DNA from 2 places in the Lysinibacillus sp. SGAir0095 genome. Region 2 is predicted to be linked to the other one. Evidence: a T-box and tRNA genes for the amino acid it is inferred to sense, from the RefSeq annotation. Region 2 holds a T-box; the other holds one or more tRNA genes.
What was found. The T-box of region 2 lies ahead of argS (arginine--tRNA ligase). A T-box ahead of a tRNA ligase gene usually reads a tRNA of that ligase, here a tRNA-Arg.
Positions count from the first base shown of each region.

Region 1: it encodes a tRNA-Arg, which carries the amino acid that the T-box ahead of argS (arginine--tRNA ligase) is inferred to sense. The anticodon was not compared.

Region 1 covers NZ_CP028083.1:3,269,377-3,272,804, forward strand. Annotated here, with positions in the region: gene C1N55_RS16215 (ISL3 family transposase) at 1-1,045, opposite strand, end outside; tRNA gene C1N55_RS16220 (tRNA-Arg) at 1,463-1,537, opposite strand; gene clpP (ATP-dependent Clp endopeptidase proteolytic subunit ClpP) at 1,951-2,541, shown strand; gene C1N55_RS16230 (HPr family phosphocarrier protein) at 2,735-2,992, opposite strand; gene whiA (DNA-binding protein WhiA) at 3,135-3,428, opposite strand, start outside.
Region 2 covers NZ_CP028083.1:4,073,904-4,077,331, forward strand. Annotated here, with positions in the region: gene C1N55_RS20030 (LacI family DNA-binding transcriptional regulator) at 83-1,069, opposite strand; T-box leader at 1,336-1,558, shown strand; gene argS (arginine--tRNA ligase) at 1,595-3,274, shown strand.

The DNA of each region.
Region 1 (3,428 bases), 800 kb from region 2:
AGATCTCTACTTGCCAATTCTTAAAGGTTTGAATGGCTTTTATAAATGCTGGGATATTTGCTTCTTCTACCTTACGGTAATAAGCTTCTAATCTATTCTTCACTTCTGCAATATCATTCGTCGTTTTTGCCCAATCAAACCATTTACAATAGGCTTCTTTTAGTTCATATGCTTGCTTTAATTCCTTTGACATTCCCGTGTAGCGATTTAAATACCATCGATTCTTTTCCGTTAACTTATCAAAGCGTTTATATAAGACATGACGCATTTTTTTGCACTTTTTTCGATCGTATGGATGCCAATCCTTCTGCACTTTACGACGCACCTCGTCTAGAGCCCAATAAATATAGCGACAATAATGGAATCGATCGGCAATAATGATAGGACGATTTAACGCTTTTTTAACAGCTGCTTTAAAGCTTGGATTCATATCCATTACGACGACTTCTACAGCTGATCCATATGTCATTAGATAATCCTTAATCGTTTCTTTTCTACGATTCGGTAAAATATCAATTGGTTCGTGCGTTTCAGCGTTGGCAATGATTAGTTGATAGGTCCCCGCATCTGTATCTCCTTTATATTCATCGATCGCAATACATTTTGGTAAATGGACCCCTTCATTTAGCTGCTCCTTTACCACCTTTTTAAAGCGACGAATTACCGTCGAACTGGATGTTCCAAGGACTTCTGCTGCTTCTTTAAATGTCTTTGCCTTTACTGAACGGATTCCAACAACTTGGTTCCATTCTTTTGAGTAACGTTGATACTTATCCACGAAAGGGGATTTTTCCGAGAAGCGTTTTCCGCACTCACATACATAACGTCGGCGTTTATAGAAAAGGATGGTTAATCGTTCAAACCACTTTAAATGTTTAATTTTTTGAATTCGATAATCATGTATTTTAGAGGTCATTTTTTTACACTCAGGACACTGATGTTCTTTCTTCGGAATTGAAACGTAAAGTGCGATACGCTCCCCGATTTCTTCAATCTTATGAACAGTTACACCTTTTAATCCTGGGATATTTCTGTTAAAATTCATAATGCACGTATCACCTTTCATTGCTTGTTTCTCGACAATTCAAGTATATCGAAATCGGTGATTACGTGCTTTTTTTTATTTCAAATTGTAGTAAAACCCCAACAAATATTATAGAACCGGATTTTTTAATTGGAAATAAAAAACAACCCGAAAAGTTTCGTTAAAAACTTCTCGGGCCGTTTTTTTCTTTATGGTTTCAAACCTCAAACTAAAACACTTGATCGTAACTTATAAAAAAATTATATGAAAAGATTGGTAATAATAGTTTAAAGAGAATGAATTGGGGATAAAATGAATTGGTACAGTAATTGCATTTTATCCCGTTATCTTTCATTCCCTCTGGATTCTATTAGGCTGCTAAGCTAATAGAGTCCATGGAAGGTCTACCTTATTAAAATCATAGTTGAAGCAGTAAAATGGCGCCCTCGGAGGGAATCGAACCCCCAGCGGAAGAACCGGAATCTTCTGTGTTATCCATTACACCACGAGGACATCTTATCATAGAAAACTTACTCGTAACGCTTTTGAAAATAGAAATTGTTCTTCATTTACATAACTGATAATGCTTTAGGTCATAACGCCAATTGTAAAATACGACTTTTCTATTATACAAATGTATACAGCGTAATTCAACTATTAAATTGAAGTTAAATTTGATATTATTGTGACTTTTTTACAGCAATGCATCATTCCGCTTCTGGTAGTCATTTTCCATTACACTTTTTACTTCTTATTTTAATATTGGTTCATAGAATAATAGCGGATACAACCTGCAACATTTTAGTAAAGGATAGTGTTTTATATTTGACCTTCCTTGACTATTCTGTGTATGATATGTGTACAGCTAAAAGGTAATTCTTTTAGCACTGAGTCAACGAATAAATCTTTTTAAGGAGGATTTACAAATGAATTTAATTCCTACAGTTATTGAACAAACAAATCGTGGAGAGCGTGCTTATGACATTTACTCTCGTCTTTTAAAAGACCGCATCATCTTACTAGGTAGCGCTATCGATGATAATGTTGCGAACTCAATTGTTGCCCAATTATTATTCTTAGCAGCAGAAGATCCAGAGAAAGATATTTCTTTATACATTAACTCTCCTGGTGGATCGATTACAGCTGGTATGGCGATTTACGATACTATGCAATATATTAAACCACAAGTATCAACAATTTGTATCGGTATGGCTGCTTCAATGGGTGCCTTTTTACTTGCTGCTGGTGAACCAGGCAAACGCTTCGCTTTACCAAATGCTGAAGTCATGATTCACCAACCACTTGGTGGCGCTCAAGGTCAAGCAACCGAGATTGAAATTGCTGCAAAACGCATTCTATTCTTACGCGATAAATTAAACCAAATCTTATCTGATCGTACAGGTCAACCATTAGAACGCATTTCTAAAGACACTGATCGTGATAACTTCATGACTGCTGAAAATGCAAAAGAATACGGTTTAATTGACCAAATTATTTCTCGTGTAGAAGATAAATAATAAATGACTAAAGTGAAGAGGATTCATATCCTTTTCACTTTTTTTTGCAAAAATCCTTTCAGTCGGATACGGATATTTGAACAATTAAGGCTTATCGAGATTGGACATTCTATAGACAAAGTCATCTAATAAAAAAAGGAATCTCATGAATTGTGAGATCCCTCTGTTGCGAGCGTTTACAAATGATGTTAGCTTATTCTTCTCTTTGAATAAGTGATACTAGTCCATCTACAGCATCTTGTTCGTCTTTTCCATCAGCAATTAGAGTAATCGTTGTTCCTCTTGCAATGGCTAAACTCATAATCCCCATAATAGACTTAGCATTTACTTTTTTCTCATCCTTTTGTAAATACACTTCTGATTTAAAGCGATTGGCTTCTTGAACAAATAATGCCGCTTGTCTCGCCTGCAAACCAGATTTCAATTTTACTTCCACATTGGTTTCAACCATTTACGATACTCCCTTTCAAACCGTTCATCTGTATACATTTATCTTATCTAAATTGTATGAAAAGAACAATGATAGAATCCTACAATTTTTGAAAACTTCAGTAAAATTTACATTTATCATGATTATACACTATTTTCCAAAATTATTTAATGGTTTCTCCACGTCTTAGTGCCTCGGCGATTTCATCGATTTTACGTAATCGATGGTTGACGCCAGACTTACTTACTGCTCCTGTAGATACCATTTCTCCAAGCTCTTTTAAAGTAACGTCCTGATATTCAACTCGCAGCCTTGCAATTTCTCTTAATTTTTCTGGTAGTTGGTCTAAGCCAATCGAGTTTTCTATAAAACGAATATTTTCTACTTGACGAATGGCTGCACCAATCGTTTTATTTAAGTTCGCTGTTTCACAGTTTACAATTCGGTTTACACTATT
Region 2 (3,428 bases):
ATACGTATCCATCCATTATGAATACGTATGCAAATAAGCTATAAGACAAGAATATTCTGATAATACGAAAATGTCAATACCCTTATGTTGTTTTTCTCTCGATTAGTTCTCCATTTATCTCTATATTCCCGATTCTATCTGTGTATTCTTCAATTTCGGAAATGATGTATTTCACAGTTTCTTCCGCCATTTGAGAAATTGGTTGCTCCCAAGTTGTTAAATTATAAATTGGCCAAGCCGCCATTTCGATATTATCAAATCCAATCACCTTCGTTTCTGATGGAACCTCAATTGATTGCTCACGAAGGGCATCTAAAACGCCTAATGCCATAATATCGTTTGCCACGAAGAAAGCGCCAGGAACATCTCCATTTTGGACAATCATCTTTGCTGTTTTATAACCACCATCATAAGAATAATCGGAATGATAGACTTGGTACGGCACATTGTATTTTATTAATATTTCTGAAAAACCTTTTTCACGTTCAATACTTGTAGACGTGTTTCTTACCCCTGAAATATAGACCATGTCCTGGCAACCTTTTTTTATTAAATACTCGGCAATTTGACGGCTCGCTACCAAGTTGTCTGTACCTACTGAAAAGAAGTTTTGTTCTTCCACTTTTCGGTTAAATAATACCACTGGTATTTTATTATTTTTGAACTCCGCTATAACCTTCAATGAAAGTGTAGCGTCCGTAATAATAACACCTGCCACATTGTAGTGTAACAGCATTTCGATATCCTCTTTTTGTATTTCATCGTGGTTTGTATGGACAAACAAAATACTATAACCGAGCTCTTTAAAATGCGTCGTGAATTCTTTTAATACCTGTGGATAGAACGGGTTATGAACTCCCTTCATCACAAGCCCAATCAATCTCGTTTTATTCGTAATTAAACTGCGAGCAAACTCATTCGGAACATAACCTAATTCCTCAGCAGCAGCTAGCACCTTCTTCCGTGTTTTCTCCGAAACGGTAGCCCCTCCAAAAAATACTCTCGAGACAGAAGATTGTGATACTCCTGCAAGTTTAGCTACATCCCTAGCATTAATTCCATTACTCATAATCTATCTATTCCTACCCTCATCAAATCAATAATTAAAGTAAATTATACACCATCTGAGAATTTTCAAGTAGGAGAATGCCAAGGTGGAAAAATGTAAGTCCACCTTTCATGTAAAAAAACAGGAAACTCAGAGCCATCCCTTAATTAGAAATTGCCAGAAGGAATTTGATCCCCTTCAAAGATATTTGCAATATTTAGATACAGGTCTTTTATCTCCTTGCTATTTTAGAAACGATTGGTTAAAATCAATATAATTTAATTTTCAAAAATTCTGTGAAAAAGAGAGTAATCAATAAGAACGGCAAAGCGAATTAGGGTTGGTGGGAGCCTAATCTGGAAATATTGATGAAACGTACTTTGGAGAAGTTTCTTGAAACGAAAGCTGTAGAGAAAACCGGGGAAGGCACCTCGTTAACAACGAAAAAGCGGCCGATTGGTTTGTGGCAACTAGAGTGGTACCACGGGAACTTATGCTCTCGTCTCTGTATATAGAGACGAGGGCTTTTTTTATTTTAAGGAGGTTATGACGGTGAAAACAAAGTTTGCAGAGATTATTTCAATTGCATTGGAAGAGAGTTACTCAGCTCGCGAAATAGAAAGTTTATTAGAAACACCTAAGCATTCCGAGTTAGGTGATTTGGCATTTCCCTGTTTTACGTTAGCAAAGAAATTTAAGAAATCACCTGCCTTAATTGCAAAAGAAGTCGCAGAAAAAATCCATGGAGATTTTATAAAAGAAGTACGTGTGGAAAATGGATATATCAACGTCTTCTTCAATCAATTACAATTTGCAAAAGAGGTCATGAGAAAAGTAATTACTGAAAAAGATCAATATGGGGCGAAACCAAAAAATGGCCAAACAGTTGTTTTAGATTTCTCTTCACCAAATATTGCAAAGCCATTTTCAATGGGTCATCTTCGCTCAACTGTAATTGGAAACGCCTTAGCAAACATTTCCGAAAAACAAGGATATGATGCAATTCGCATTAATCATTTAGGTGACTGGGGCACTCAATTCGGAAAGTTGATTGTTGCCTATAGACTATGGGGAAATAAAGCAGCCATTGAACAAAATCCAATTGAAGAATTACTGAAAATTTATGTGAGATTCCATGATGAGGCTGAACACAATGAAGCACTAAATGAGCAGGCTCGTCACGCTTTTAAAGAACTGGAAGAAGGTAATCCAGGAGCAATGGATTTATGGGAATGGTTCCGCTCAGCTTCATTAAAGGAATTTGAACAAATCTATCATATGCTCGGAGTTTCATTTGATTCTTTCCATGGCGAAGCCTTTTATAACCACAAAATGCAGCCGGTCGTAGATGAGCTTACCCAAAATGGGTTACTTAAAGAGTCTGATGGAGCGATGGTTGTCCAGCTAGAAAATATGCCCCCTTGTTTAATTACAAAAAAAGATGGGGCCACGTTATATGCAACACGAGACTTGGCTGCTGCTATTTACCGCCACAAAGTCTATCAGCCAGCAAAACTATTGTATATAGTCGGTAATGAACAATCTCTGCATTTCAAACAATTATTTGCTGTTCTTAAGAAAATGGGCTATGAGTTTGCGGATAACTGTGAGCATATCCCTTTTGGCATGATGTTAAAAGACGGAAAGAAAATGTCTACTCGTAAAGGGAAAGTAGTCTTGCTTGCCGATGTTTTAAAAGAGACGATTAAAGCTGCTAAGAAAAATATTGAAGAGAAAAATCCCGACCTTCCAAATAAAGAAACCGTAGCAAATGAAGTCGGCATTGGCGCAGTCATTTTCAACGATTTAAAAAATGACCGCATGAACGACATCGAGTTTTCCATTGAAAAAATGGTAACCTTCGAGGGAGAAACGGGTCCTTATATTCAATACACAAATGCGCGTATTCAAACACTTTTAACTAAAGGGAAATTTACTCTATCAGACGGCAATTTAAATTACCTTGACGAAGAGGCATGGGAAATTATTAAGTTAATCGAATCCTTCCAAACGGTTATAGAGACAGCCTTTACGCAATCAAGCCCGGCAATCATTGCAAAATACAGTTTGTCTTTAGCAAGAAGTTTCAATAAATATTATGCAAATACGAAATTCTTAACAAATGATTCATTGGAAAAAAAGAGATTGATAGTTGCCTATGCTGTATCCATCATTCTAGAGGAAAGCTTACGATTATTAGGGATTAAAGCTCCAAAAGAAATGTAATGTTGAAGACTTTTACACTTGAGCCAATTCAAGAAATAACCTTGAATTGGCCTTTTGTATTTTTATTAAAACTTCTCTCTCAAAGAATTTAAATAGATGTACATTCCATCTTTCTATATTAAAATTAAAAGATACAAAATTTGGATATTTTAAA